DNA from 2 places in the Caballeronia grimmiae genome. Region 1 is predicted to be linked to the other one. Evidence: riboswitches for the same ligand, from Rfam matches in the RefSeq annotation. Region 1 holds a riboswitch; the other holds the start of a gene.
The links. A riboswitch is a leader RNA that binds a small molecule or an ion and turns the genes downstream of it on or off. The one in region 1 is predicted to bind thiamine pyrophosphate.
Positions count from the first base shown of each region.

Region 2: it holds a riboswitch for thiamine pyrophosphate, as region 1 does, so the genes downstream of both, LDZ21_RS01630 (FAD-dependent oxidoreductase) here and thiC (phosphomethylpyrimidine synthase ThiC) in region 1, are expected to answer to the same signal.

Region 1 is NZ_CP084271.1:1,897,325-1,913,052, reverse strand. Features, by position in the region: gene LDZ21_RS09245 (AAA family ATPase) at 1-347, shown strand, start outside; gene arfB (alternative ribosome rescue aminoacyl-tRNA hydrolase ArfB) at 365-772, shown strand; gene LDZ21_RS09235 (DMT family transporter) at 845-1,774, opposite strand; gene LDZ21_RS09230 (L-lactate permease) at 1,875-3,476, opposite strand; gene LDZ21_RS31155 (hypothetical protein) at 3,720-3,848, opposite strand; gene LDZ21_RS09225 (hypothetical protein) at 4,107-4,598, opposite strand; gene LDZ21_RS09220 (YMGG-like glycine zipper-containing protein) at 4,787-4,999, opposite strand; gene thiC (phosphomethylpyrimidine synthase ThiC) at 5,181-7,112, opposite strand; TPP riboswitch at 7,244-7,385, opposite strand; gene LDZ21_RS09210 (EamA family transporter) at 7,668-8,606, shown strand; gene LDZ21_RS09205 (YadA family autotransporter adhesin) at 9,966-11,705, shown strand; gene LDZ21_RS09200 (entericidin A/B family lipoprotein) at 11,958-12,092, opposite strand; gene LDZ21_RS09195 (sensor histidine kinase) at 12,251-13,702, opposite strand; gene LDZ21_RS09190 (DUF1328 domain-containing protein) at 13,866-14,042, shown strand; gene LDZ21_RS09185 (DUF1328 domain-containing protein) at 14,132-14,293, shown strand; gene LDZ21_RS09180 (ferritin-like domain-containing protein) at 14,451-15,026, shown strand; gene LDZ21_RS09175 (response regulator) at 15,138-15,728, shown strand, end outside.
Region 2 is NZ_CP084271.1:325,392-341,119, reverse strand. Features, by position in the region: gene LDZ21_RS01665 (MlaA family lipoprotein) at 1-936, opposite strand, end outside; gene mlaD (outer membrane lipid asymmetry maintenance protein MlaD) at 947-1,510, opposite strand; gene mlaE (lipid asymmetry maintenance ABC transporter permease subunit MlaE) at 1,604-2,371, opposite strand; gene LDZ21_RS01650 (ABC transporter ATP-binding protein) at 2,368-3,183, opposite strand; gene thiE (thiamine phosphate synthase) at 3,282-4,367, opposite strand; gene LDZ21_RS01640 (thiazole synthase) at 4,364-5,173, opposite strand; gene thiS (sulfur carrier protein ThiS) at 5,194-5,391, opposite strand; gene LDZ21_RS01630 (FAD-dependent oxidoreductase) at 5,419-6,555, opposite strand; TPP riboswitch at 6,723-6,845, opposite strand; gene LDZ21_RS01625 (ABC transporter ATP-binding protein/permease) at 7,108-8,850, shown strand; gene LDZ21_RS01620 (glutamate synthase subunit beta) at 8,932-10,398, opposite strand; gene LDZ21_RS01615 (glutamate synthase-related protein) at 10,477-15,180, opposite strand; gene LDZ21_RS01610 (transposase) at 15,494-15,728, opposite strand, start outside.

The sequences.
Region 1 (15,728 bases):
CGCTGCCGGGGCCGAACGGCGCGCTGCGCGTGGCGTTCCGCATGGCGGATGGCTCGCTGCGTCATGTATCGCCGGCTGCGCTGCCGCCGCACGACACGGCGTTCGCGCTGACCGTGCACAAATCGCAAGGCTCGGAGTTCGAGCACGCGGCGCTCGTGCTGCCCGGCAGCTTCGTGCGCGTGCTGTCGCGCGAGCTGGTCTATACGGCGATCACGCGGGCGAAGCGCCGCATCGAAGTCATCGGCTCGGCGGCGATTTTCGCGCAGGCCGTCGATGCGCCGACGCGTCGCGATTCCGGTCTCGCCGCGAGAATGGCGCGGCTGATGCGCCTGCACCATCGATCCTGAACGAAGGAGTGTCATCCATGAGCGATAGCCTCGTGGTGCCGCCAAACGAAATCGAGCTGACCGCCGTGCGTGCGCAAGGCGCGGGCGGGCAGAACGTCAACAAGGTGTCGAGCGCGATTCATTTGCGCTTCGACATCCGCGCGTCGTCGCTCCCGGAGCACATCAAGGCGAGACTGCTCGCGCTGTCCGACAGCCGCGTCACGCGCGAAGGCGTGATCGTCATCAAGGCGCAGGAGCATCGCACGCAGGACATGAATCGCGCGGCGGCGCTCGCGCGTCTCGACGAGATGATTCGCAGCGTCAGCGTCACCCGGCGCAAGCGCATCGCAACGAAGCCGACGCGGGCGTCGCAGGTGCGCCGGGTCGAGGGGAAGGTCAGGCGGGGAGCGGTGAAGGCAGGACGGGGCGCGGTGCGAGGCGAATAGGGCGGCAAGCGCCTCGCCGTCCATCATCGCGCGATGCCGCGCCATGCGCACCGCGCGATGCTCAGCGATCCGTCACCGCGCGATGCTCCGCCGCGTGAGAAACGGAACCTGCTTCACGATTCCCGTCGCGAGCGCCGTGCCCACCAGCACGACAGCGCATCCTTCGAGCATCACGAGCGATACGTGCTCGCTCAGGAACAGCGCGCCCCAGAGAATGCCGAAGAGCGGAATGACGAAGGTCACCGTCATCGCGCGTGCAGGGCCCGCCGCAGCCACGAGCCGGAAGTACAGAAAATAGGCGATGCCCGTGCAGCAGACACCGAGCGCGATGACCGCCGACCACGCATGCGCGGAGATCGGCGTCGCGGGCCACGTCAGCAGGGCGATCGGCGCGAGCATGATGGTTGCGCCGATCATGCTGCCGGCGGCGTTCGCGGTCGCATCGACATCCATCAGGTACTTCTTCGCAAAGTTGCCCGCCACGCCGTACAGCGCGGATGCCCCGAGCGCGGCCGCCGCCGCCAGCATGCCCTGAACGGGCAGCCCGGACGATGCCGCGCCGTCCGTCGCGATCTGGTTCCACACGAGCAGCAGCACGCCCGCGAAGCCGATGGCCATGCCGATGCTGCGCATCGTCGTCAGCCGGTCCTTCAGCCACACGTAGGCGACGAGCGCGCCAAAGAGCGGCGTCGTCGCATTGATGACGGACGTCGCGCCCGCCGACAGCGTCAGCTCCGCGAATGCGAACAGGCAAAACGGCGCGGCCGAATTGAGGATGCCGACCACGAAAAGCGGCAGCGCGCGCCGGCGCATCGTGCCGACGGTGGCGGCGACGTTGCGGCGTGCAAGCAGCATCACGATCAGAAACAGCGCGCCGATGCCGACGCGCACGGCCATGAGCGGCGCGACGCCGAACTCGGCGACTCCCACGCGAATGAACAGGAAGGATGCGCCCCACAATGCGGCGAGCACGATCAATTGCAACAAATTGGCGATGGACATGACGATGGCGGACTTCGAGATGCTAATTAAAAGTCCGCGCATGTTAGCACTGCGCGCGGCGCCGAAGAACGCGCCGCGAATGACACCGCAAGAAGCGGGATCAGTGCGGCGGGATCATCCACGTCAGCACGTTCTGCTGCAGCCAGACGAGCACGCCCAGAATCACCGTCAGCAGAATCGAATGCTTGAAGGTGCGCGCGAAGACGAGCCCTTCCTTGCCCTTGAGCTCGGTCGTCGCGACGCCCGTCGAGATGTTCTGCGGCGAGATCATCTTGCCCATCACGCCGCCGGACGAGTTGGTCGCCGCCATCAGCACGGGATTCAGGTTGAGCTGATGCGCCGCCACCACTTGCAGGTTGCCAAAGAGCGCGTTGCCCGACGTATCGCTGCCGGAGAGGAAGACCGCGACCCACCCGAGGAACGCGGACACGAGCGGAAAGAACGGTCCGACCGACGCGACGCCGAGACCCAGCGTGTAGTTCATGCCCGAGTAGTTCATCAGATAGGCGAGGCCGACGATCGTCGCCACCGTGAAAATGGCGATGCGCGTCTGCACCCACGTATCGACGATCGCCGCGCCGTACTCGCGCACCGGCAGCCGCACGAGCGCCGCCGTGATGATCGATGCGACCAGAATCGCCGTGCCCGTCGCGAGCGGCTGAAAGTCCCAGATTGCGCCGTACGGCTGGTTGTACAGCGTGATGTAGACAGCCTTGTCGAGTCCCGGCCAGGAAACCTTCACATCGCCGATCAGGAAGATTTTCGCGACCGTCCACACGATCACCACCAGCGACACCACGATCCACGGCAGCCAGCCTTGTCCGCCCGAAATAGCCGCGCGTGTCTGGCCGAGTCGGTCGACGTTGACGGCGAAGCGCTCATCCGCGGCGGGCTTCCAGACGCGCAGGAACGCGATCGTCAGAATCAGCGAGACAAGCGAGGAGAGCACGTCGGTCAGCGCATAGCTGATGTAGTTCGACGTCACGTACTGCGTGAGCGCGAAGCTCGCGCCCGAGACGAGCAGCACGGGCCACACGCGCATCATGTTGCGAAAGCCCGCGTAAATGCCGATCACGTAGAACGGCAGGAAGAAGGCGAAGAACGGCAACTGGCGGCCGACCATCTTGGCGAGCGCATCGGTGGGAAGGTGCGTGACCGCGCCGAGCACGGTAATTGGCACGCCGAGCGCGCCGAAAGCCACCGGCGCGGTGTTGAAGATCAGCGTGAAGGTGAGCGCTTCGAGCGTGGGGAAGCCGAGCAGGATGAGGAGCGAACTGGTGATGGCGATCGGCGTGCCGAAGCCCGAGATGCCTTCCAGCAGCGCGCCGAACGAAAAGCCGATGACGACCAGCACGATACGCCTGTCGTTCGGCAGGTTTTCGACCATCCAGAGGCGGAACGCCTCGAAGCGTCCGGAGCGTTGCGCGACGTTGTAGAGCAGGATCGCGGCGAACACGATCCACATCACCGGCCATAGCGCGAACACGGCGCCCGCGGCGATCGAGTTGAGCGCGAGCTTGAGCGGGAAGTGCCAGGCCGCCACCGCGATGACGAGCGCGACTACCAGCCCCGCGAGCGACGCCTGCCACGCGGGCCGGCGCGCCCAGCCGAGCAGCACGAGCACGACGGCGATCGGCAGCGCCGCCACGATGAACGACAGCGCGAGCGAATTGGCGACGGGGGTGAGCAACTGATGGAACATCGACGTCTCCTGTCGACCGCAGTCGGCGAACCGTGTTGCGCGTTCTTGTCGGCACGCGGCGGCGAGCCGCGAGGCGCGTGGGGACTTCGATGCTTCATCGGCCTTAAGCAGTCGCGTAACGCGCAGCCTAAGAATAGGTGACCGATGGCCTCCGTCAAGCGGGAAATGTTCTTATCGGCTGCGACGCACGAACGCGCGCCGCGACGCGCGTGGTATCGCCTGACGAGGAGGCTTGCCGTGCCTTCAGCCTTCGACGGCTGCGGCGGGCGGTGTATCGTCGCGGCCCGGCAGAGGCGTTTGACGGAAGACCCAGACGGTCAGCAGGGCAAGAGAAGCAAGCATCCACAGCACGAAAAACACAAAGGCCATCATGTCCACTCCCCGAGAGCGATGGTTTCGCGACGGCGGTGTACCGTCGCGTTGCGCAAATGAGGAAGCTTGATAGCCAGAACCGTGCCAATCGTCTGGCGAATCGAGCCAGAGGCTTGTCGGAAAAGGAAGGGGCGCTTAGCGCTCGAACCAGCGCGGCGCGTGCGGGAGCGACTTGTGTCGGAAAATGTTGCAGGTCTGTTACGTCGAAAGACGCAACAGACGATGAAGCTGCATTTTTCGTAACGCCGGCGAAACAACTCAGTGGCGGCCGCCGCCATGACCGCCGCCGTAGCCGCCACCTCCGCCATGCCAACCGCCACCGCCGCCATGCCAGCCGCTGCCGTGCCAGCCGCCGCCATGCCAGCCGTGTCCGCCTCCCCAGCAGCATCCGCCGCCCCAGTATCCGAAGCCGATGGATATCGCCGGATAACCGTAATAAGCGGGGTAGGCCGGATAAGCAGGATACGGCGCGTAATACGGATACGACGGATAGGCGGGCACCGCGTAGTACTCCGTCATCGGCACTTGCGCGGTCGCGTAGGTTGCGCCCGGTGCGGGAACTGCGGGCGCGCCCGACGCGCCCTGTGCCGGGACCGCGAATTCGCGTTGCGCGTACGCCGTGGGTACGGTGGAGTAATAAGCGCCGGGGTAATCCGGATAGGGAGGGTAATAGCATCCGCTGACGAGCACGCCCGCCGCGATCGCGGTGACGGCTGCTTTGGATGGGATGATGAAGCGGGCGGGAATCATGGTGCTGCTCCTTGCGTGCGCCTTGCCGGACTCTTGACTCAAGCGGGTCCGTTCAGAGGAGCTTACTCGATCGTTTTGCGACACGTGCCTGAACTCGTGTGACAAAGGATCGCAAGGAGCCGCGTCTTGTAACAGGTCTGAAACAGCGGCGCGGTCAGGACCGGTCGCGCCGCGCGTGTGAGGTCCGATTATTTGCCAACCTGATTGCCGATGACCCCGCCGACCGCCGCGCCGCCCAGCGTCGAAAGCGCGCTGCCGCCGATCACCGCCCCGCCCGCTGCGCCGACGCCCGCGCCGATCGCGGTATCGCGTTGACGAGTGGTCATGCTGTCGCAGCCGGTCAGGCCGGCCATGAGTGCTACGACCATTGCAGCGGCGCCGATTTGTTTGATGTTTTTCATGTCGACTCTCCAATACGATGATGAAGTGAAACGGCTGCGGCTCGCATGGACAGCACCGCATAGGCTGCCGGTTCATGTAGTAAGGAGCAGGAAAGATGCCTGCATGCCTTTGCCGCGTCGACGAAAAAAGCCTGCCGCACGTCAGGCGCGACAGGCTTTTCCTGGTCAGGCAGCAGCAATATCAGGTCGGCTGGTAAATCTCCGCTCCCTTCTTCACGAACTCGATCGCCTTCGTCTGCATGCCGTGCGTGAGCGCATCGGTTTCGCTGACGCCTTGCTTGGCCGCGAAGTCCCGCACGTCCTGCGTGATCTTCATCGAGCAGAAATGCGGGCCGCACATCGAGCAGAAATGCGCGACCTTGGCCGAATCCTTCGGCAGCGTTTCATCGTGGAATTCGCGCGCCTTATCGGGATCGAGGCCCAGATTGAACTGGTCTTCCCAGCGGAACTCGAAGCGCGCCTTCGACAGCGCGTTGTCCCGCACCTGCGCGCCCGGATGACCCTTCGCCAGATCGGCCGCGTGCGCCGCGAGCTTGTACGTGATGATGCCTTCCTTCACGTCGTCCTTGTTCGGCAAGCCGAGATGCTCCTTCGGCGTGACATAGCAGAGCATGGCGGTGCCGAACCAGCCGATCATCGCCGCGCCGATGCCCGACGTGATGTGATCGTAGCCCGGTGCGATATCCGTGGTCAGCGGCCCGAGCGTGTAGAAGGGCGCCTCGTCGCACCATTGCAGCTGCAGGTCCATGTTCTCCTTGATGAGCTGCATCGGCACGTGGCCCGGACCTTCGATCATTACCTGCACGTCATGCTTCCACGCAACTTGCGTCAGCTCGCCGAGCGTCTTCAGTTCGCCGAGCTGGGCTTCGTCGTTGGCGTCGTAGATGGAACCGGGGCGCAGGCCGTCGCCGAGCGAGAACGAGACATCGTATTGCTTCATGATTTCGCAGATGTCCTCGAAGTGCTCGTAGAGGAAGCTCTCCTTGTGATGCGCGAGGCACCACTTCGCCATGATCGATCCGCCGCGCGACACGATGCCCGTCATGCGGTTCGCCGTCAGCGGCACGTATTGCAGGCGCACGCCGGCGTGGATCGTGAAGTAATCGACGCCTTGCTCGGCCTGCTCGATCAGCGTGTCGCGGAAGATTTCCCACGTCAGGTCTTCGGCCTTGCCGTTGACCTTCTCGAGCGCCTGATAGATCGGCACCGTGCCGATCGGCACCGGCGAATTGCGAATGATCCACTCGCGCGTCTCGTGAATGTGCTTGCCGGTCGACAGGTCCATCACCGTGTCGCCGCCCCAGCGGATCGCCCACGTCATCTTGTCGACTTCTTCGCCGATCGACGAGCTCACCGCCGAATTGCCGATGTTCGCGTTGATCTTCACGAGGAAATTGCGGCCGATGATCATCGGCTCGCTCTCCGGGTGATTGATGTTCGCGGGGATGATCGCGCGGCCGCGCGCCACTTCCTCGCGCACGAACTCGGGCGTGATCGCCTTCAGCGCGTCCTTGCCGAACGCTGCCGCGCCGAACGCCTGGCCGGGATGCTGGCGGCCCATCATCTGCGCGAGCTTTTCGCCGTTCGGACCGCTCGCCTTCAGGCTTTCCAGATACTCGGCGCGCCGCTGGTTTTCGCGGATGGCGATGTATTCCATCTCGGGCGTGACGATGCCCGCCCGTGCGTAGTGCATCTGCGTGACGTTCTTGCCCGCGACGGCGCGGCGCGGCTTGCGATGCAGGCCGGGGAAACGCAGTTCGGCGGTCTTCGGATCGGCGGCGCGCTCGCGGCCGAATTCGCTCGACAGGCCCGCGAGTTCTTCGGTGTCGCCGCGCTTCTCGATCCAGCCGGCGCGCAGTGCGGCCAGGCCGGAGCGGATGTCGATGCTCGCGTCGGGATCGGTGTACGGACCCGATGTGTCGTACACGTACACCGGCGGATTCTTCTCGCCGCCGAAGCCGTCGGGCGTGTCGGATTGCGTGATTTCGCGCATCGGCACGCGGATGTCCGGCGTCGATCCGCTTACGTAGACCTTGCGCGAGTTAGGCAGCGGCGCGATGGCGGCGGCATCGACGACAGCGTTTTCAGACAGAAACTTCGGATTGGCATTCATGCTGTATGTCTCCTGCAGGGACGAAAATTCCAGCGCGAGCTTGGACAAGCTCGGCTGACTCAGGAGCTAAACAGGGAGGAACGAGATGGAAAGGTCGGGCGCTGAAGATGCGGCGGTAGGTCATTCGAAAGCCGCAGTGCCCGAACGCTTCCCTGCGCTGGCATTATCCAGATCAGGTTCAAAGGGTATTTCTCACCCACGTGGCACGGGCGATTCGACCGGTGGTGCCGGTTCGAAATCGCGATGTGCAGCGCAGGACCCCCGCGTTAGCAGCCGCCACGATACACCGCACCGTGGTGCGTTGACAACCATCCCGAAAACGGCCGCATCGCGTCGCGCCGTTCCTGCATAATGGCGAGCGCCGCGTTTTAGGTGATTACCCGAAGCGCGGTTTCGCGACCGCCGCCGCTCTTCGTTCGCCTCTCGACCGCCCTTCCTTCGCATCATCATGCCGTTGTGTTTTCATCGTCCTGCACCGTCGTGCGGGCGTCGTGCTGTGAGTATTTCGGTTGTTTCCGCATGCGCCATGCGCCACGCGGTTTTCGCGGAGTAAGCATGTCCACTCCGATGCCGCGTCTGCCGTTCTCTTTTCCCGATCGCTTTCCGTTTCGCGCGCCTCGTTCTTTCCGGGGACAAGTCGTGCTCGCGCTCGCCGTCGTTTATCTCGTCTGGGGATCGACCTATCTCGGCATCCATCTGGCGCTCGAATCGTTTCCGCCGCTGATGCTCGGCGGCCTGCGCAATCTTTGCGCGGGCATCGGGCTATTTGCGATCGGCTTGCATCGCAAGGCGGTGCTGCCGAGTGCGCACGAAGTTCGCAATGCGGCGATCGTCGGAACCTTGCTCGAAGGTCTCTCGAGCGGAATGATGGCCTACGGCATGCGCACTGTCGGCACCGGCACGGCGGCGGTCATGGTCGCGACCGTGCCGCTCTTCGCGACCATCTTCACCGCGCTCGCCGGCCGCGCCGTGGCGAAGGGGGAGTGGTTCGCGGTGGCGCTCGGGCTTGTGGGCATCGTGGTGTTGAATCATGGCGATCCTTCGCCCGGTTCGACGCACGGCACGCTCGCGATTCTCTGCGCTGCGGTCTTCTGGGCGGGCGGCGCGCATCTCGCGGGGCGGCTTAGGCAGCCGTCCGATCTTCTGATGTCGACGGCGCTGCAGATCGGGTTAGGCGGGCTGATCGCGACGGGCATCGCGCTCATGGCGGGCGAGCGTCTGACGCATGTCGGCTTCGGCGCGGGCGTGTCGTTTCTGTATCTGATGCTGATCGGGTCGATGGCCGCTTACGTTGCGTATAACTTTCTGATCCGCCATACGAGCACGATTGTCGCGACGAGCTGCCTGTACGTGAATCCGATCGTCGCGGTGCTCTTGGGGGCGGTGCTCCTCGGCGAAGCTATTACGCAGTGGACGGTGGTTGCTACCGTCGTCATTCTGATTAGCGTGGGGTTGTCGTTCTGGTTTGATCGCCGGCGGCGGGGCGTGGCTTAAAGAGCGACTCTTTGAGTCGAGACCGGCGCAGTGCCGACGCAATACCGCCGCTGGGACTGGGTCGTCGCACTAGACGCACCGGGTGACTCTGCTTACGTCATGGCGTAGATTCAACTCTGGCGCAATACTGGGGCCGCGCAAGCGCGCGAAACTGCTCTGCGATGGTCCGAGCCTCGGTCGCCCGCCCGTCAGCGAATCCGATCTGCTGCGCCTTTTGAAGCCCGAACCGTTCAACGCAGGATACGGTGGATTACTCGCCGTTGCGCCTGCGGGATTCCATGCATCGCTTTCGTGGCTCTAATGCCCGATTCTTGCGCTTTCGCTCGTCGACCTACCCGAGGCGCCGAGGAACTATCCCGTCTTTACGAAACTGCGCGACCTGCTCGCAGAGCACATTAACGACTGTCAGGCGAAGAGCCTGCCGTATGGCGACCAAGACGTCTTCATCAATGTGATGCAGCGCCATGGATGACCGCGGAAGACAAGTTACTTGACTGCACGACGCTCAATACGACATACCAGTGTTAAACGCCCACGAAATTCATGGTGCATTAAATGGGTACGTTGCCTCAGCTTCGCGCACTAGTCATGCATCACGGCGATGAGATAAGTCGGGCGCTGGATACGACGCGCCTTTTAAACCTGCGGCCGAATAGGCGTTTCCGCGCGTCTTCGGCCGTCTGACAGCTGATGCACGAATAAACGCTGGCTGACCGCAATAATCGCGCACTGCTGCCACGTTGAAAGGTTGACTATTACCAAAACAGCGAATTCGCCTTTGAACTGGCAGGCGGGCCACTGCTTATGCTCTATGTTATTTGCTCGCGCGTTTGGGCAAGCGTCTCCAGTCTTCAAGATCGACTTAGCCTTTAAAACAGGCAGATTTATAATAATTCGATAAACAGAAAGCTGGCTTTCGTTTGTCTATATATGATGCTGTCTATTCCGGGCCGTCAATAGGTTCGTTATCCGAAGGAATAGATGACAATTGATTGATTGTCATCTCCGCATGTCATGTTCAGGATTCCTATAAGAAACGCTAGAAGTGAGAATTCGCATAACGTCGTTTGCTTGCTTCCAGTGTCATATCACAAGCCGGTTTCCTTCATGGAGTTGTGCGAACCGAGCGGTTTGTCACGGCAGCCCTTCTCGGTCAATAGGTTCAGGTGCAGAGCTATCGATAAAGGCAATGCAGGCGTTGTGCCGCCACATTGCTGAGCTAAAGCGTTCTTAACAGCTTCTCAAACACCAAGGCGTCGGAGGGCTTTTCGCGTAAGCGTAGAAAACGCTGCGTCGGGCAGACATAGCGAGTCCAAACGCAGCCAAAACACACCAAACTTTTTTTAAAAGGGGCTAGATATGAAAGCTCGTTCTTTTCGATTCAAGCCGGTGATGCTGGCGATTCTCGGTGGCATTACAGTACTAGCGGTGGCGAATGCTTCAGCAGGAACTATGACCGGCTTCAATAATCGCGTCGGTTCGTGGGTCACACGCGATGGTGTGAACGTCTTCGGCGATAATAATCACGTATTTGCGAGCGGAGTGATGGTTGGCGATGGGCAGACCAACGGCTTGAATGATAGTGTTGTGATCGGGAATTACGCTAGTTCGGACTACGGATCCTCCGGGGGGGACGAGATAGCGCCAGACAACCCGAACGCGGGTCCGGCCACTGCCATTGGAAGTTTCGCTTTCTCCGCCGCGAACGGCCTTGCTGCTGGTTCGCATGCGTCAGCCCAACTAACGGGTGTTGCTGTCGGAGCGTCTACGAAGGCCGAGGAGTCAGCAGTTGCAGTGGGTTTTCAAAGCAATGCAGGCTTTAACAGTGTGACGATCGGGGCGAATTCTCGTACGTTCTACAACTCCGTCGCGATAGGATCTAACGCGTCAGCAGAGTACGGGATGGCAATCGGAACGGATGCTAGCAGCGGCGGAAACGGCATTGCGATCGGCGCTGATTCTCTGGCGGGGGGAGACAGTACTGCGTTCGGCGTGGGCGCGCGAGCAGACTACTGGGGAACAGCAGTGGGTGAGGGTGCGACAGCAGTCAATATCGGCTCGGCAGCTTTCGGCAACAACTCGTTAGCGGTAGGTTCGGCTACCGCCATTGGTTCGAACGCGCATGCGGAAGGGGCGTACAGCACCGCGATTGGCGTAGGCACCAGTACGCCAGGCACTGGCTCAATCGCTATCGGAACGTACAGTGCTGCAGAGGGCGACTACAGCACCGCAGTCGGCGCAAACGCCAAGACTTGGGGCCGTGACTCGGTCGCCCTCGGGGACTTTAGTGATGACGGTGGTCAGAAAAAAGTGGTCAGCGTAGGTAGTTGGGCGATTCAACGTCGCATTATCAACGTGGCAGACGGCATCGACGGTAACGATGCAGTAAACGTAAACCAACTCAACGCCGTCAGCCAACTCGTGTCGCAAAACACGGCCAACATCCTGGCTCTCCAGAACAGCGGCACCCCGCTTCAATCAACCCTGCGCGCTGCCGCTCCGGTCGTCGGGGTCACGGCATCGGGCGCATCCGGTTCGCTCTTCGCAGCGAGCGGCAACGCCGGTGAAACCGCTGTAGCCACGGGCGCTCGCGCCACCGCGATGGGCGCAAACGCGCAAGCCGTCGCCGGCAATTCCGTCGCGCTGGGCGCCGATTCCGTCGCGGATCGCACGAACACCGTCTCGGTCGGCTCCTCGGGTAACGAACGTCAGATCACCAACGTTGCAGCCGGCACGCAAGGCACGGACGCAGTGAACGTCGATCAGCTGAACGACAAGGTCGCGCAGTCGAACGCCTATACAGACCAGGCGGTCGCGGGCGCCAACGCCCATACGGATCAGGCGATCGCGAGCGCAAAGCGTGACCTCGAGCACTACTCGGATCGCGCAACGGCATCGGTTCTGGCGATCCCGAGCATCCCTGTGCTGAATGCGGGTGAGAAGTGGGTCGGCACGGCTGTCGGTAACTACGGCAGCGCAACCGCAGTCGGCTTCGCAGCGGCCTATCAGGTGACGTCGAATCTGAACTTCGGCGTCGGCGTGTCGACGGCCAACAGCGGCCCGACGGCCGTGAAGGCGCAGGCCGGCTACCGCTGGTAATCACAGTTCGGCTGGGCGGCAATCACGCCTGTCCGGGTGACGATATCCATCACGGATGCGCATGCAGGAGCATTGCTCAACGCGCGATAACCTGATGCACATCTGAAACAAACCCGCCCGAGCAAGCGGGCGGGTTTGCTGCCGTTTGGAACGCCCGAAAACGCACGAAGCAAGCGCGCAAAAAAATCCCGCCGCGCAAGGCGGCGGGAAGTCAGCGAATACGCTTTTATCGAGCCGTAGCCCGCACCCGGCTTACTTATGCTCTTCGGCCGAATTGTGGATAGCCTGGCCGCCCTTCGAAATATCCTGGCCCGCGCCCGAGATGGTGTTGCAGCCCGCGAGCGCAGCCGTGCCGGCGATCAGCAGCAGAGCGATGATTCGAGTCATGTTCATTCCCCTTGAAGTGAAATGGCGTGGTTAATCGTGTCTAGGTTGGCCTGGGCCTCACCGGTGCTAACAATCATAAAAAACGCGGGCGGGGCTCGGCTGTAGGCACGCATGTGTTTTTCTCGTCAGCGCAATCCGTACTTCTCGTCGGCATCGTCCTACGCGGCGGAACGCGCCGGTGTCGCAACGGCATCGCCATGAACGCGCTCGCGCGGCATCGATACGTGGATGCTCGTGCCGTGCGGCTTCACTCGCTCGATCTCGAAGCGCCCGCCACGCGCCGACACGCGCTGCCGCATGCCGACGAGCCCATGCGTCTGCGTACGCTTCAAATCCTGCGGCCGGATGCCGATGCCGTCGTCGGCGATGTGCAGCGACACGCTCGCCTGATCCATCGTCAGCGCGACGCGGATGTTGCTCGCGCGCGCATACTTCGCCGCGTTCGTCAGCGTTTCCTGCGCGACCCGGAAGAGCGCGATCTCGATCGCTTCGCCGAGCTTCGGGTCGTCGTCGGGCAAGTCGAACGACACCGCCCAGTTGTTGCGCTGCGCGGCTTCATCGACGAGCCCGCGCAGCGCCGTCACGAGCCCGAAATTCGCTAGCACGGTAGGCCGCATGTCCTCGATGATGCGGCGCTTCAGCGCAATGCCCTGATCCAGATTGCCGATGGCGCGCGTGAGTTTCTCCGCCATCGCCGGTTCCGTTTCGCGCAGCTTGCCGCGCACCCACGCCACATCCATCTTGCTCGCCGTGAGGATGGAACCCAACTCGTCGTGCAGTTCGCGGGCGAGTTCTGTTTTCTCGTTTTCGCTCACCGACTGCAGATGCCACGCAAGCGCTTCGAGTTGCCGGGTGCGCTCGAAGACGAGTTGGTCCAGCTCTTCCTGCTGCGTGATGAGTTCCCGCTGCACGCGATCCTGCTTGTCGAGCTGAATGCCGAGGTTGCGGAAAAGCAGCACGAACAGCACGATGTTCAGCGCACACAATGCGCCGACACACAGCGTCGAAATGCGCTGATCGGCGCGGCTCGCATCGAGTGCGTGCTGCGCGCGCTGCTCTTCGTTCAGGCGTAACAGCGAGAGGGCGGCGTCGAGCGTGGCGTCGTCGGAGGCGGGCCGCGCTTCGGGTTGCGAAGGCGTGGCGAGCCGCGCGGCGCCTCGCTCGATTTCCTCGTTCGCCGCAGCGCTGATCTGCGCGAAGCTGGCAAGCGCCGTGTCGTCGCCGATGCGGCGGTAATAGGCATCGAGCGTCGCGAGGGCGCGGCGCACGTGCGCCGTCGTTTGCTCGAATTGCGCCTTGTAGGCGGGCTCCGGTTTCAGTGCGAACGCGCGTCCCTGGGCGGAGAGCGTCGTGATGTCGGCGGCGAGCGCGGACAGGTCGGCGGTGGCGCTTTTGGCATCGAGCGCGGTCTCGTATTCGGCCGCGATGCGCATGCGCCCCGACTCCAGAATCACGAGGCCGCCCACCGTGATGACGATCGCGACGGTCATTGCCACCAGCCAGCTATAGCGGCGCATCCATTCGTTGATGCGGGCAAGGCCGGCGTGGGCCCGGGTCGGCGCTTCGTCGTGCGCGGTGCGCGGCGGCACGGCGCGGGGTGCGTGGCTCATAGAGTGGGTCTGGCGTCGCCCGGGCGTCGGATGGTTCTCCCGCGCGAGTCGATTGAAAGCTAATGTCGGTGGATTCTCACAGCAAAAAAGGAGCCAGCCCGAATGCGCGCGACGCGCCGCATCGCTAGGATGGGTTCACCATCCATTCCTACGGGGAAAGATCATGCTGAAGTGGGCACTGTTCTTTGCGATCGTCGCGGTCATCGCCGGTCTTCTGGGCTTCACCGGCGTCGCGGCCGGCGCGGCGACCATCGCAAAATTCCTGTTTGTCCTTTTCCTGATTCTGTGCGTCGTGTTTCTGGTGCTCGGGTTCGTCATCACCAAGAAAGCGATCGATTAGCGGGCCTGCTTCGATGATCGGCGGCGCGTGGCGCAAGGCCATCGCGCGGCCCTCGACGCAATGACAGGCACGATCAACGAGGAGGTTTCATGCTGCGCTACGCCGCCGTTTTTTTCGTGATCGCGATTATTGCCGCGGTGTTCGGCTTCACGGGCATCGCGGCGGGCGCGGCGGAAATCGCGAAGATCCTGTTCTATATTTTCCTGGTCGTATTCGTCGTTACCCTGTTGCTCGGTGTGTTCAAGACATGACGGCCCCGCCGCTTCGACGGCGGCTTCATCTTGACGATTTCGCGAGCGGGCACGGCGCGTGCATCGGAGTTCTTCATCGGATAGCGGCGCGCTATGGGGCGCACGGGCGAACCGCGCCACCGCTACCGTCCATCACCATTCCACAGGAGCCAATCAAATGTCCAATTCGTCTGCTGTAACCGCCGCGCCGGGCCAATCCTCGGACGCCTTTGTCCTCGACGTCGAGAAGATCCGGAACGACGCGCGCCAGCACATGGACGAGGGCCCCGTCACGGCGACCTATAGCGCGGATCGCGAGACCGTGCTCAAGCTGCTCAACGACGCGCTCGCGACCGAGTGGGTCTGCGTGCTGCGCTATAAGCGCCACTATTTCATGGCGAAGGGCATCCACTCGGAAGCCGTCGCGCAGGAGTTCGCCGAGCACGCGACCGAAGAGCAGGAACACGCCGACATGCTCGCGGAACGCATCGTCCAGCTGGGCGGCGAGCCGAACTTCGCGCCGGACAGCCTGAAGTCGCGCGCCCATTCCGAGTACAAGGAAGGCGCCGACCTCATCGACATGATTCGCGAGAACCTGATCGCTGAACGGATTGCGATCGATACCTATCGCGAGATCATCCGTTATCTCGGCGACAAGGACGTCACGACGCGCCGCCTCTTCGAAGAGATTCTGGCGGTCGAAGAGGAGCACGCCGACGACATGGCCGATTTGCTCGAAGGCCGCAACGGCTAAGTTGAACGAACCGAAGCGGGCGATGCGCGGGCGAGTGGAACCGCGCATCGCGCGTCGGGCAAGCATGCGTAAAATGACCGTTCACTCATTACAGCAGCGCGGACGGCGCGAATGATTCGAGTCTTGATAGCCGACGATCATGCGATCGTGCGCAGCGGGTTCAGGCAATTCGTCGCCGATGAACCCGACATGGAAGTGGCGGCAGAAGCATCGACCGGCGACGAAACGATCGCGCTCGTGCGCGAGCAGGCGTTCGACGTGGTGTTGCTCGACATCGCGATGCCCGACAAGAACGGCGTCGACACCTTGCGCGTCATCAAGCAGATTCGGCCGCAGCAGGGCGTGCTGATGCTGTCGGGCTTTCCCGAGAGCCAGTACGCGATCAACCTGCTGAAGGCGGGCGCGAACGGCTATCTGAACAAGGACGCCGCGCCCGATGAGATCGTGCGGGCGATACGCACGGTGGCGCGCGGGCATCGCTATCTGTCGGAGTTTATCGCCGATGCGCTCGCCGACAAGCTCGACAAGCCGGCGGCGGAAAGGCCGCACGAGACGCTGTCGGAGCGCGAGTTTCAGATTTTTTGCAAGCTTGCGGGCGGCCGGATTCCGACGGAGATCGCGCAGGAGTTGCATCTGTCGGTGAAGACGGTGAGTACGTACCGGGCACGCGTGCTGGAGAAGATGCGGCTGTCGAACAACGCC
Region 2 (15,728 bases), 1.3 Mb from region 1:
GGCACGCGGCGGGACATACTGATTGCCCGGCACCGTGGTGCTGCCCGTCGAACTGGCCGCGCCCGGCGCCGCAGCGGTATCCGAAGCAGGAGCCGCGCCCGACGCCGCCTCCGCCGCCGCAGGCGGAACCGCAGTCGCGGAAGCGCCAACCGCACCGACAGCACCGGCAGCACCAGCCGCGCCTTCCGGCTCCGCGTAGCTCGGCAGCGGCGCTTCGTCGTAGTCCGGCGGTGCGGTGTCGTTGTCCGCGCCCCTGCTCTCGCCGATCAAATATTGACGTCGCTGCAGATACGCGTTACGCACGAACGAGTATTTGTCGAGCGCGGCGTCCGCGAGCACGTCGGTCGCGCCAAGCAGGTTCGCACGCACATTGACGAGGTTCACGCCGTACAGCGCCCAGCTCACCGAATCCGGACTGACGTAGCTCAGCGGATTGCCGAAATAGTCGACGACGAGCCCGCTCGTGTCGCGCACGGTGCTCGGCCCGAGCAGCGGCAGCACGACAAACGGTCCGGGCGGCACGCCGTAATGGCCGAGCGTGAGGCCGAAGTCGCCAGCATGCTTAGGCAGCTTCGCGACGGTGGCGACGTCGAACAGGCCGCCGACACCGAATACCGTGTTGATCGCGACGCGCATGATGTCCGACACGCCATCCGCGATCTTCAGTTGCAGCAGGTTGTTCGCCGCGATGTAGACGTCGCCGATATTCGAGAAGAAATTCGTGACGCTGTTGCGCACCGGCTCCGGAACGGCCCACACGTATGCCTTCGCAACCGGTTTCAACGCAACCTGATCGACCTTGTCGTTGATCGTGAACATCGTGCGGTTGTAGCTTTCGAACGGATCGCCCTTGGTCGGCGTCGTCACCGTTGCGCAGCCGGCGAGCGTCACCACCGCCGCCGAGACAAGCACGCGCCGCAGCCCCATCGCGTACATACGATTCTCCTTATTGGGCGGCGTCCGACGCCGCCGGTGCGGGCGCTGCGCCCATCGCGCTTGCGGCTCCGGGGAACGCGGGCGCAGGGGCAGCAGGTGCTGCCGCCTTGGAGGCGCCCGAATCCGCAGCCTTGTTGTAGAGGAATTGTCCGATCAGGTTTTCGAGCACGACTGCCGATTGAGTCATCGTGAGCGTGTCGCCATTCTTGAGCATCTGGTCGTCGCCGCCCGGCTCCAGACCGATGTACTGCTCGCCGAGCAGGCCGGAGGTCAGGATCTTCGCGGACGAGTCCTTCGGAAACTGATACTGCTTGTCGATATCGATGGTCACGACCGCCTGGTACGTATTCCCGTCGAAGCCGATCGAGCCGACGCGCCCGACCGTCACGCCCGCGCTCTTGACGGGCGCGCGCGGCTTGAGTCCGCCGATGTTGTCGAACTTGAGCCGCACCGCATAGGTTTGCTGGAACGACAGGGAACTCATGTTGCCCGCCTTCAGCGCGAGGAACAGCAGCGCCACGAAACCGAGCACCACGAAGAGGCCGACCCAAAAGTCGAGAGCAGTCTTTTTCATCGTCTTTCCAAAGAGAATCTTGTCGCGGAACGCGCGTGATGGTCTGTGCCCCTCACAACGCCCACGCCCTGGCGGACGTCCGCGCCGGGTCCATCAGCTGAACATCAACGCGGTCAGCAGGAAATCGAGGCCGAGCACCGCGAGCGACGCATACACGACCGTCTTGGTCGTCGCACGGGAGACGCCTTCGGGCGTCGGCCGGGCTTCGTAGCCCTGGAACAACGCGATGAACGTCACCGCGAAACCGAACACGACGCTTTTCACGACGCCGTTGCCCACGTCGCGCCAGACGTCCACGCCGCCTTGCATCTGCGACCAGAACGCGCCCGCATCCACGCCGATCAGCAACACGCCGACCACGTAACCGCCGATCACGCCGACCGCGCTGAAAATGGCCGCAAGCACCGGCATGGCGATGATGCCCGCCCACATGCGCGGCGCGACCACCACTTTCATGGGATCGACGGCCATCATTTCCATCGCCGTGAGTTGCTCGCCTGCTTTCATCAAGCCGATTTCAGCCGTCAGCGACGTGCCCGCGCGCCCCGCGAACAGCAGCGCGGTGACGACCGGCCCGAGCTCCCGCACGAGCGACAGCGCGACGAGCAGCCCGAGCGCCTGCTCCGAGCCGTAGCGATTGAGCGTGTAGTAGCCCTGCAGCCCGAGCACGAAGCCGACGAACAAGCCCGACACCGCGATGATCACAAGCGAATAATTGCCGACGAAGTGGATCTGCTTCGTGACAAGGCGCGGACGGCGCAGCAGCGGGAAGAATTCGAGCACGAGGCGCGCGAGCATGCGCGTCGCGTAACCGGCGGTGCCGAAGCCGTCGAGCACCCAGCGTCCGAGTGCGCTGATCATGCCTTGCCTCCGATGCCGAAATCCGCGGCAAGCGGCTGGCTCGCGTAGTGGAACTTGAAAGGACCGTCCGGCGTGCCGTCGATGAACTGGCGCACCGTCGGGTCTTGCGACGCGCGCAACTGGGCCGGCGTGCCTTCCGCGTGAATCCCGCCATTGGCGATGAAGTACACGTAGTCCGCGATGGCGAACGATTCGGGCACGTCGTGCGTAACGAGGATGGAGGTCGCACCGAGCGCGTCGTTGATGGTGCGGATTAGCTTCGCGGTGATGCCGAGCGAGATGGGATCGAGACCGGCGAACGGCTCGTCGTACATCATCAATTCGGGGTCGAGCGCGATGGCGCGGGCAAGCGCCACGCGACGCGCCATGCCGCCCGAGATTTCCGACGGCGCAAGCGCGCGCGCGCCGCGCAAGCCGACCGCGTTCAGCTTCATCAGCACGAGATCGCGAATGAGCTCTTCCGGCAGGTCGGTATGCTCGCGCAGCGGGAACGCGACGTTCTCGAACACGGTCTGGTCCGTGAAGAGCGCGCCGAACTGGAACAGCATGCCCATCTTGCGGCGCAGCGCGTAGAGGCCGTCACGCGTCTGTGCGCCGACGTCCTGGCCGCCGTACAGCACCTGGCCACGGCTCGCCTTGACGAGACCGCCGACCAGCCGCAGCGTCGTGGTCTTTCCGCAGCCGGAGCCGCCCATGACCGCGACCACCTGACCACGCGGGAATCGCATGTTCAGGTTGGACAGGACGAGCCGGTCGCCGTAACCGAAGTCGACGCCGCGAAGCTCTAGCAGAGTCTCTGAAGAGGCTGGCACTGGGTAAGAAGTTCCGTTGACGCAAAACGCCGCATTATAGGGCCTGCGTGCAATCGGTGCTTCGCCCTAGGCTGCCCGACCTTGCTTTTTAAGAACTGTCAGCATTGACCTGCAAACTTCTGTTGCAGCGACGAGACGGCCGCAGCCGTGTCCGGCGCTTCCGTGACCGCGCGCACGACCGCCGCGCTGCCGACGCCCGTCGCGAGCACGTCGGCGAGCACGTTGCCGTCGATACCGCCGATCGCGACCAGCGGCACGCGGCCACCGAGCAACTGCACGTAGCGGCGAAGACGCGCGAGGCCCTGTGGTTTCGTCGGCATGACTTTGGTCGTCGTCGGGAAGACTGCCCCCAGCGCGAGATAGCTCGGCTGGAAATGCAGCGCGCGCAGCATCTCGTAATAGCCGTGCGTCGACAGCCCGAGCCGCAGTCCTGCCCGCGCGATCGCGTGCAGATCGGCGGTCTGCACGTCTTCCTGACCGAGGTGGACGCCGTACGCGCCTGCCGCGATCGCCGCGCGCCAGTGATCGTTGATGAAAAGCCGCGCCTGATGCCGCCGCCCCGCTGCGACCGACCGCTCGATCTCGCGCTCGAGGTCGTCGGCGTCGTTGCTCTTGCGGCGCAACTGCGCGGTGACGACGCCGAGGTCGAGCACGCGCTCCGTCCATTCGGCGCTCGGCAGCACCGGATACAAACCCAGTTTGTCCGGGCACGACGGAAAGCCCGGTTCCGGCGCGGGCGGCAGATCGCCGACGCGCGGAAACGTCGCGAAATCGACGGGCCATGCATCTTCCTTCGCCTCGTCGCCGCTGCGCCAGGCGAGTGCGAGCACCAGCGCGTCGTGCGGCTCGAAGTTGCAGTCCAGAAACGCGGCAAGCGCCGCAAGCCAGTCGTCGGACCGCGAGCCTTCCAGCACGAAGCGGTCGCCGGCGCGCGTGAGCGTCACGCGTTCGCCCTGCGCTTCCACGACTGCCGCGCCGCCTGCCTCGATCGATTCGACGTCGACGTCGTCCGCTTCCGTGAACACGACCAAGTCCTGTGCGCCCGGCGATTCGGGCGGCGTCAGGCAGATGCGCCAGCGCGTCGAGGCGGCGGGCCAGTCGCCCAGTCGCGCACGAATGCGCTCCGCCACTTCGATGAGTTCGTCCGCCGGCGGCCAGAACACTTCGCGTCCGAGCAGGCTCATGCGGCACGTCCGTCCTGATGCCAGAACGGCATGCCGACGACCGGCGTGCTCGCCTGCGCGCTGTCGCGCTCCGCCATCGGTCCGGCGAGGAACGCCGTGCGTCCTGCCTCGACGCCCAGCGCGAATGCGCGCGCCATCTGCGGCGGAAAAGTCGCTTGCGAAACCGCCGTGTTCAGCAGCACCCCGTCGAAGCCCCACTCCATCACCTGACACGCGTGCGACGGCACGCCAAGACCGGCATCGACGATCAGCGGCACGTCCGGCAAGCGCTCGCGCAACGTGCGCAAGCCATACGGATTCGTCACGCCCTTGCCCGTGCCGATGGGCGCGCCCCACGGCATCAACGCTTCGCAGCCGGCATCGAGCAGACGGCGGCCGATCACGAGGTCTTCGGTGCAGTAAGGCAGCACCTTGAAGCCGTCGCGCACGAGCTTCGCTGCGGCTTCGACGAGGCCGATCGGATCGGGCTGCAGCGTGTAGTCGTCGCCGATCAGTTCGAGCTTGATCCACGGTGTATCGAACACTTCGCGCGCCATGTAAGCGGTGGTCAGCACTTCGTCCACGCTCTGGCAGCCTGCGGTGTTCGGCAGGAGCGCGACGCCGTGGCGCTTGAGCACGTCGAAGAAGCCGGCCTCTCCGGTCTCCGATTGCCGGCGCAGCGCGACGGTCACCATGCCGGGACGCGCGGCGTCGATGGAATCCGATAGCGACTGCAGCGACGGATAGCGCGACGTTCCGAGCAGCACGCGGCTCGGGAACGACTGGCCGTAGAGCGTCAGGGCATCGGCGGCGGGATGTGTGGTCATGATCGTCCTCGGTAGTGGACTCAGCCGCCCGCGACGGGCGAAACGATGTCGAGCTTGTCGCCCGTGTTGAGCGTCTTCGTGCCGTGTTCGCCGCGCGCGACGAACTGGCCGTTCAGCGCGACCGCGAACGGCGGCTTCGCGCCGAAGGCGGCGAGCGCGTCGGTGACGGTCGCCGTGTCGGGCAACGTGAACTCGCGCTGATTGATGTGGATGTTCATGCTTTGTCTCTGATGTCGGTCACGCGGTCATGCGGTCGCCGTCTCGAATGCGCCGTGCAGCAGTTCGGACCATCGTGCGTGGCGGCGGAAGTCGTCGAAGGAAGCGGCGTCGCGCACCGTTCCGCCGGCGAGCGCATCCGCGAGCGCGCACGCGGAATCTGCGACTTCGGGCGCGATCATGAAGCCATGCCGGTACAGCCCGTTCACGCGCATGATCCGCGCCCCATCCCATACGATGGCCGGACGATGATCCGGCAACGTCGGCCGGCATTGCGAGTTGAGTTCGAGGATGCGCGCCTCGCCGAATCCGGGATGCACCGCGAAGGCCGCGCTCAGCAGTTCCAGCGCAGATCGCACGCTGACGGGCGACATGTCCTCGCCTTCGACTTCGGTCGCGCCGATCACGTAGAGGTCGTTCTGTTTCGGCGCGATATAGAGCGGATAGCGCGGATGCAGCAGCCGCACCGGCCGCGTAAGACCGATGCCCGGCGCATGAACACGCGCCACTTCGCCGCGGATGCCGCGCAGCGCGGGCCACGCGGGCTTGCCGCCGAGTCCACGGCAATCGATGATCCATCGCGCATCGGGCAATGCATCGACGGGCGTGTTCCAGTGCGTCTGCACGCCGCGGGCCGCCAGCCCTGCCGCGAGCGCCTTGAGCGCCTGACGGTTGTCGAGCTGGCCTTCGTGTGGCAGCAGCCAGCCTTGCGCGAAACGCGAGCCGAGCGCGGGCTCCGCCTGCGTGAGTTGCGCGCCGGCGAGCTTCAGGAAACCGCCATCGAACAAGGCGGCGGGCGCATTCGCGCGCAACCGCCGCTCGAAAAGCGGCGCTTCCGCGCGATCCGCGCCATGCCAGACGACGAGCGTGCCGTTGCGCTGGAAGAAGACCGGCTCGGGCAGCGCGGCGAGCAGATCCGGCCACCGCGCAAGCGACGCCGCGCCGAGTTCGACGACCAGCGGCTCGGCGCTCGTCGCTTCGGCGAGCGGCGCGAGCATCGCGGCGGCGACCCACGCCGCCGACTGCGCGCCAGATTCGTCGCCGCGCTCGTACAGCGCGACGCCGTGTCCCGCGCCCGCGAGTTGCCACGCGACGAGCCGCCCGACGAGCCCGCCGCCGATCACGGCGAAGTCGGGCTTTGCGGCGGTCTGATCGATGCTAATCACTATCCGATGTCTCCTTTGGCGACGGGCGCGTCTTTGCACCGCAACAAGCGGCCATTGGCGAACCCACGCGAACAAGGACGAAACAGCGGAGAGACCGGCCCGGCGCGAGAAGGACGCACCGGACGGAAAGGAAGACTGGAAGAACCTGGAGGAAAGGCGCAGGTGTCGCGCGTTCTCCGGAAACTTCCCTCGCCGGTATTACCCGGATCGGGTGCAAAGGGTCTCTCTCAGCCTCGCCGCGCTCGATTCATTCGATACCGATCGCGCACAAAGCACCCCTGTTTCGCCAAAAGTCATTAGAGCATAAAAGCCGAAGCCGCTGCAAACCGGGAATGCCCGCGCGCGCTCGCCGCGTTGATCGTCCGCTGCGTCACTCTGGCACAATGCCCCGAACGCGGTTCATCGAACGATCGCACCGTATTAAGCGGCAGTTAAGGGAACGTCCCAACAATCTGCGAGGCTGGAAGCGGCTGCGCGCGACTTCGCCGCATACCCTATCCCGCAGCGACACGTGTCAACCCGCCGGCAAGCCGGCGCACAAGCAGAAAGGTCATGGCCAACTCAAATCCCGAAAACACGCAGCAGAAGGCGGACGAAGTCTCGGCGTGGAGCCTCATCAAACCGTACTGGATATCCGAGGAACGAGGCGTCGCGTGGGGGCTGCTCGTCGCGATCATCGCGATCAACATGACCGTCGTGTGGATCAACGTGCGGCTCAACAGCTGGAACGCGGACTTCTACAACGCGCTGCAGAACAAGAACGTCCGCGACTTCCCGCATTTGTTGCTAATCTTCACCGGTCTCGCGTTCGCCTACATTCTGCTCGCGGTCTACGGGCGATATCTGCGTCAGATGCTCGCTTTCCGCTGGCGGCAATGGCTCACGAACCGGTTTCTCGAGCAATGGCTCGGCGACCGCGCGTTCTATCGAATCGAGCGCGACCGCCTCGCCGACAACCCCGACCAGCGTATCAGCGACGACCTGCAGTCCTTCGCGACGACCACGCTCACGCTGTCGCTCGATCTGCTTTCGACGCTCGTCACGCTCGTCACCTTCATCACGATTCTGTGGACCATCGCCGGCGCGCTGACACTCACGCTCGGCGGCACGCCGATCGTCATCCCGGGCTACATGGTCTGGGCCGCCGCGCTCTACGCGATTATCGGCTCGCTGATCATTCAGAAGGTCGGGCATCCGCTGGTGTCGATCAACTATCAGCAGCAGAAGGTGGAAGCGGACTTCCGTTTCGGGCTGATTCGCGTGCGTGAGAACGCCGAGCAGATCGCGTTCTATGACGGCATCGCCACCGAAACCGCGAACGCGAAGAGCATCTTCCAGCGCATCCGCGATAACTGGTGGCTCATCATGAAGTACACGAAGCGCATGACCTTCGTGCTGAGCTTCTACGGTCAGATCGCGATCATTTTCCCGATTATGGTGGCCGCGCCGCGCTACTTCGCCGGCGCGTTTTCCTTTGGCGTGCTGATGCAGATATCGTCGGCGTTCGGCACGGTCAGCGATTCGTTTTCGTGGTTCATCAACAGTTACTCGACGCTGGTCGAATGGCGCGCGACTGTCAACCGTCTGCGCGAATTCAAGCGCGTGATGCGCTCGACGCATATCCGCGAAGAGACGTCGCCCGCGACGGAGCACGGCGGCATCAATCTGCATTACACGAGCACGGACTCACTGACGACAACCGGCTTGCTGCTCGCGTTGCCGAACGGCACGCCGCTGTCGCGTGTGGCGGATGTATCGGTCGAGCCGGGATCGCGATGGCTCGTCGTGGGGCCGTCGGGATCGGGCAAGAGCACGTTGATGCGCGCGCTCGCGGGCTTGTGGCCGTTCGGCGACGGCACGATCGAAGCGCCGGTCGACGCGAAGATGATGTTCATCCCGCAGCAAAGCTATCTGCCGATCGGCACGTTGCGCGCGGCGCTGTCGTATCCGTCGCCGGGCGGCACGTTCACCGACGAGGAATCGCGCGAAGTGCTGCGCGCGTGCAATCTGGAGGCGTACGGGGATCGGCTGGAGGAGAGCGGACACTGGGCGCGAAGTTTGTCGCCGGGGGAACAGCAACGGCTCGCCGCGGCGCGCGTGCTGCTGCACAAGCCGGACTTCGTGTTCCTCGACGAAGCCACGAGCGCGCTCGATGCGGACAACGAACTGCATATCTACAACACGCTCGTCGATCGGCTGCCGAAGGCGGCTATTCTGAGCGTCGCGCACCGGGAATCGGTGGCGCTGTTTCATGATTACCGGATCGAGATCGAGCGGGCGATGGTGGAGGCTTGAGCCTCGGAAACCGGTGACGCAAAGCACAAAGGCCACGCAATCGCGTGGCCTTTCTGTTTCAACTGAGGCTGCCGCTAGCCCTTACCGCGGCAACTCACTGCTCCCCATCAAATAAGCATCGACCGACCGCGCGCATTGGCGTCCTTCCCGGATCGCCCACACGACGAGCGACTGACCGCGACGCATATCGCCCGCCGTGAACACCTTGTCCGCCGACGTGTAGTACGCCTTGTCGCCTTCCGTCGAGGCACGCACGTTGCCGCGCGCATCCTTGTCTACGCCGAACGCTTCCAGCACCGGCGACAGCGGCTGCGTGAACCCCATCGCGAGCAGCACCAGGTCGGCCTTCATTTCGAACTCGGAGCCGGGCACTTCCTGCATCTTCCCGTTCTTCCACTCGACGCGCGCCGCGATCAGCTTCTCGACCTTGCCGTTCTTGCCTTCGAAGCGCTTCGTCGCCACCGACCAGTCGCGCTCGCAACCCTCTTCATGCGACGACGATGTGCGCAGCTTGATCGGCCAGTACGGCCACACGAGCGGCTTGTTCTCTTCCTCGGGCGGTTGCGCGAGCAATTCGAACTGCGTCACGCCCTTCGCGCCATGACGATTCGACGTGCCAACACAGTCCGAACCCGTATCGCCGCCGCCGATCACGACGACATGCTTACCCTTCGCGACCAGTTGATCGACGACCTTGTCGCCCGCATTGACCTTGTTTTGCTGCGGCAGAAATTCCATCGCGAAGTGGATGCCTTCGAGCTCGCGCCCCGGCACCGGCAAATCGCGCGGCGTTTCGGAGCCGCCCGTGATCACCACGGCATCGAACTGTTCCTTCAGTTCGTCCGGCGTGATGCTTTCCTTCGCCGTATTACCGATGTGCGCCGGCAGCGGGTCCTTGCCGACGAACACGTTCGTGCGGAACGACACGCCTTCCGCTTCCATCTGGCGCATGCGACGGTCGATCAGCCACTTTTCCAGCTTGAAGTCGGGAATGCCGTAACGCAGCAATCCGCCGATGCGATCGTTCTTCTCGAACACGACGACGTCATGTCCGGCGCGCGCCAGTTGTTGCGCGACCGCCAGGCCCGCAGGACCGGAACCGACGACGGCCACTTTCTTGCCCGTCTTGTGCTTCGGCGGCTGCGGCGCGACCCAGCCTTCTTCCCACGCCTTGTCGATGATCTTCCGTTCGATCGACTTGATGCCGACCGGATCTTCGTTGATGCCGAGCGTGCACGCCGCCTCGCACGGCGCCGGGCAAATGCGGCCCGTGAACTCGGGGAAATTGTTGGTCGAATGCAGCACTTCGATCGCGGTCTTCCAGTCTTGCCGGAAGACGAGATCGTTGAAGTCGGGAATGATGTTATTGACCGGACAGCCGTTGTTGCAGAACGGAATGCCACAGTCCATGCAGCGTGCGCCCTGCACCTTGGCGTCGTCATCGGTCAGTGCGGCGACGAATTCCTTGTAATGCTTGACGCGGGTCAGCGGTGCTTCGTATGCCTCATGGCGGCGTTCGAACTCGAGAAAACCGGTTGCCTTGCCCATTTCTTTCTCTGTATTTGGTGAGGATCGCGCTCTCCGATGCCGCGCATCGGAGAGCCATGCTTTTATTTGTTTCGGACTTCAGGCCGCCAGGGCTTCCTTCGCCTTCTTCGCGCCGAGTTCACCGAGCGCGCGCTTGTATTCGGTCGGGAAGACCTTCACGAACTGACGGCGCGACGCATCCCAGTTCTCGAGCAGCGCCTTGGCGCGCGGCGATCCGGTGAACTGGAAGTGACGCTCGACGAGACCCTTGAGCAGCGCTTCGTCGGTCTGGCCGCTGTGCCACAGCGCGCGATCCACCGTGCGTTCCTGTTCGGCCTGCTGCAGGACCGGATCGAGCGCGACCATCGACTTGTTGCACTTGGCGGCGAACGTGCCGTCCGGGTCATACACGAACGCGATACCGCCCGACATCCCCGCCGCGAAGTTGCGGCCCGTCTCGCCGAGCACGACGACCGTGCCGCCCGTCATGTATTCGCAGCCGTGATCGCCCGTGCCTTCGACGACCGCCGTCGCGCCCGAGTTGCGCACGCAGAAGCGCTCGCCCGCGACGCCGCGGAAGTACGATTCGCCTTCGATCGCGCCGTACATCACCGTGTTGCCGCAGATGATGTTTTCCTCGGACTTGCCGCGGAAGTCGTTGGTCGGGCGAATGATGATGCGCCCGCCCGACAGGCCCTTGCCGACGTAGTCGTTGCCGTCGCCGACGAGATCGAGCGTCACGCCCTTCGCCAGGAACGCACCGAAGCTCTGGCCCGCCGTACCCTTCAGCTGAATGTGGATGGTGTCGTCGGGCAGGCCGTCGTGGCCGTACTTCTTCGCGATCAGGCCGGACAGCATCGCGCCGACCGTGCGGTTCACGTTGCGCACCGGCTGGATGAACGAGACATGCTCGCCCTTCTCGATCGCCGCCTTCGACTTCTCGATCAGCACGTGATCGAGCGCCTTGTCGAGACCGTGGTCTTGCACATCCTCATGCTTGCGTGCGACTTCGCTCGCCACCGGCACCTGATAGAAGATGCGCGAGAAGTCGAGACCCTTCGCCTTCCAGTGCTCGACGCCCTTCTTCGTGTCGAGCAGATCGACGCGGCCAATCAGGTCGTCGAACTTGCGCAGGCCCAGTTGCGCCATGATTTCGCGCACTTCTTCGGCAACGAAGAAGAAGTAGTTGACGACATGCTCCGGCTGGCCGGTGAACTTCGCGCGCAGCACCGGGTCTTGCGTCGCGACGCCGACCGGGCAGGTGTTCAGATGGCACTTGCGCATCATGATGCAGCCTTCGACGACGAGCGGCGCCGTCGCGAAGCCGAATTCGTCCGCCCCGAGCAGCGCGCCGATCACGACGTCGCGGCCGGTCTTCATCTGGCCGTCGGCCTGCACGCGGATGCGGCCGCGCAGGCGGTTCAGCACCAGCGTCTGTTGCGTTTCGGCAAGACCGAGTTCCCACGGCGTGCCCGCGTGCTTGAGCGACGACAGTGGCGACGCGCCCGTGCCGCCGTCATGGCCCGCGATCACGACGTGATCCGCCTTCGCCTTCGCGACGCCCGCCGCGACGGTGCCGACGCCCACTTCCGACACCAGCTTCACCGAAATGCTCGATGACGCGTTCACGTTCTTGAGATCGTGAATGAGCTGCGCGAGGTCTTCGATCGAATAGATGTCGTGGTGCGGCGGCGGCGAGATGAGACCCACGCCGGGCACCGAATAACGCAGCTTGCCGATGTAGTCCGACACCTTGTGGCCCGGCAACTGGCCGCCCTCGCCGGGCTTCGCGCCCTGCGCCATCTTGATCTGGATCTGGTCCGCCGACGACAGATACTCCGCCGTCACGCCGAAGCGTCCCGATGCGACCTGCTTGATCTTCGAGCGCAGCGAATCGCCGTCCTTCAACGGAATGTCGGCGATGACTTCCTTGCCGATGATCGATTGCAGCGTGTCGCCGTTCTTGATCGGAATGCCGCGCAGTTCGTTGCGATAACGCGTTTCGTCCTCGCCGCCTTCGCCGGTGTTCGACTTGCCGCCGATACGGTTCATCGCGACAGCCAGCGTGGCGTGCGCTTCGGTGCTGATCGAGCCGAGCGACATCGCGCCCGTCGCGAAGCGCTTGACGATGTCCTTCGCCGATTCGACTTCATCGAGCGGAATGGCCTTCTGCGGATCGAGCTTGAATTCGAACAGGCCGCGGAACGTCATGTGACGCTTCGTCTGGTCGTTGATCAGATGCGCATATTCCTTGTACGTCTGATACGAGTTGCTGCGCGCCGAGTGCTGCAGCTTGGCGATCGCATCCGGCGTCCACATGTGCTCTTCGCCGCGCACGCGGTACGCATACTCGCCGCCCGCGTCGAGCATGGTCGAGAGAACCGGGTTGTCGCCGAATGCATCGCGATGCAGGCGAATCGCTTCTTCCGCCACTTCGAAGATGCCGATGCCGCCGACCTTCGACGCCGTGCCCTTGAAGTACTTCTCCACGAGGTCCGACGACAGCCCGACCGCCTCGAAAATCTGCGCGCCGGTGTAGGACATGTACGTCGAGATGCCCATCTTCGACATGACCTTGTGCAGGCCCTTGCCGACCGCCTTCGTGAAGTTGTAGATCGCCTTGTCGGCCGACAGGTCGCCCTTCAGCCCTTCGGCCATGTTGGCGAGCGTTTCGAGCGCGAGGTACGGATGAACGGCTTCCGCGCCATAGCCCGCGAGCAGCGCGAAGTGATGCGTCTCACGCGCGGAGCCCGTTTCGACGACGAGACCCGTGCTCGTGCGCAGGCCGTGCTGCACGAGATGCGTGTGAATCGCGGATGTGGCGAGCAGCGCCGGAATCGCGACGTTGTCGCGGTCCATTTTGCGGTCCGACACGATCAGGATGTTGTAGCCGGACTTCACGGCGTCCACGGCTTCGGCGCACAGCGACGCGATGCGCGCTTCCACGCCTTCCTTGCCCCACGCCGCCGGATAGCAGATGCTCAACTCGTACGAGCGGAACTTGCCGCCGGTGTACGTATCGATCGCGCGGATCTTCGCGATGTCCTTGAAGTCGAGCACCGGCTGCGACACTTCAAGGCGCATCGTCGGGTTGATGTTGATGGTGTCGAGCAGGTTCGGCTTCGGCCCGATGAACGAGACGAGCGACATCACCATGTTCTCGCGGATCGGGTCGATCGGCGGGTTCGTCACTTGCGCGAACAACTGCTTGAAGTAGTGATACAGCGTCTTGTTCTTGCTGGACATCACGGCGAGCGGCGAGTCGTTGCCCATCGAGCCGATCGCTTCCTCGCCCGCTTGCGCCATCGGCGCCATCAGGAACTTCACGTCTTCCTGCGTATAGCCGAACGCCTGCTGGCGGTCGAGCAGCGCCGCGGCCTCGCGGCGCTGCGTCTCGACGTCCTCGGCCTTCGGCTCGATTTCGTCGAGCTTGATGCGCACAGCGTCGATCCAGCTCTTGTACGGCTTCGCGTTCGCGAGGTTGTCCTTGAGCTCCTTGTCCTCGATGATGCGGCCCTGCTCCATGTCGATCAGGAACATCTTGCCCGGCTGCAGACGCCACTTCTTGACGATCTTCGATTCGGGAATCGGCAGCACGCCGGATTCCGACGCGAGGATCACGAGATCGTCGTCGGTCACGATGTAACGCGCCGGGCGCAGGCCGTTGCGGTCGAGCGTCGCGCCGATCTGACGGCCGTCCGTGAACGCGATGGCGGCGGGGCCGTCCCACGGCTCCATCATCGCGGCGTGGTATTCGTAGAAGGCGCGGCGGTTCTCGTCCATCAGCGTGTGCTGTTCCCATGCCTCGGGAATCATCATCATCATCGCGTGGACGAGCGGGTAGCCGGCCATCACCAGCAGTTCGAGACAGTTGTCGAACGATGCCGTGTCCGACTGGCCCGGGTAGATCAGCGGCCAGAGCTTCGGCAGATCGTCGCCGAGCACGTAGGACGCGATCGCGCCGGTGCGGGCGTTCAGCCAGTTGACGTTGCCCTTCACGGTGTTGATTTCACCGTTGTGGGCGATCATGCGATACGGGTGCGCGAGTTCCCACGCCGGGAACGTGTTGGTCGAGAAGCGCTGATGCACGAGCGCCAACGCCGACACGACGCGCTCGTCCTGCAGGTCGCGGTAATACACGCCGACCTGGCCGGCCAGCAGCAGGCCCTTGTAGACGACCGTGCGCGACGACATCGACGGCACGAAATATTCCTTGCCGTGCTTTAGCTTGAGCGCCTGGATGCGATGGCTCGCCGTCTTGCGGATGATGTACAGCTTGCGCTCGAGCGCATCCGTCACGACGATGTCCTTGCCGCGGCCGATGAAGATCATGCGGATCAGCGGCTCGCTCGCCTTCACGGCGGGTGAAATCGGCATGTTGCCGTCGACGGGCACGTCGCGCCAGCCGAGCACGACCTGGCCTTCGGCCTTCACCGTGCGTTCCAGTTCCTGCTCGCACGCGAGACGCGACGCGTGTTCCTTCGGCAGGAAAATCATGCCGACGCCGTATTCGCCAGCCGGCGGCAGCGTCACGCCCTGCTTGGCCATCTCCTCGCGATAGAAGCCGTCCGGCACCTGGATCAGGATGCCGGCGCCGTCGCCCATCAGCGGGTCGGCGCCGACTGCGCCACGGTGATCGAGATTCTCCAGAATCTTGAGACCCTGCTGAATGATCTCGTGGCTTTTCTTGCCCTTGATATGGGCGACGAAGCCGACGCCGCAAGCGTCATGTTCGTTCGCAGGGTCGTACATGCCCTGCGCGGCGGGAAGCGAACCGGCTGCCGGCTGCTGATGATCGTTCATGGGGACACCGTCTCTACTGTGAGGGGCCGACTCGGCCGTTGAATCGTTTTCTTGTTGCCCGCGCCGATTCTCTGATCGTGTACCGCGAGGCGACCTGCTTTGACGCACTGCACCGCAAAACCGCCGGAAATCGAAATATACGCGACGAATCAAAGCGCTGGCAAATAAAACGTGATGTTCCGGCACCTATTATCGTTATGGTGCATGTACGCCCCAGTAAATAAGTGCCACATCATTCGACGGCCAAAACAAACGGCGCTCGCACGACTCGAGACGCCGTTTTTCTGAAAGACTCGCCGCTGGCTGCCCGCCGTTACTGGGCTTGAGGCGTTTCGCGCACTTTGCGCGGACGCCCGCGCGGCAACGGCGATACCCGCCGGTTCGCCGCCCGCGACGCCCATTCGCGATACGCATCGCTGCCGAGCACCCAGCCTTTCAGCGTCGCTTGAAGGAGACGGTTGGTCTCGCGCTCGTCGAGCGGCTGCTCCGAAAGCTCCTTATACGCATGCTGGCGCTCGAACGGCGTGTTGCCGAGCGACCAGAAGAGC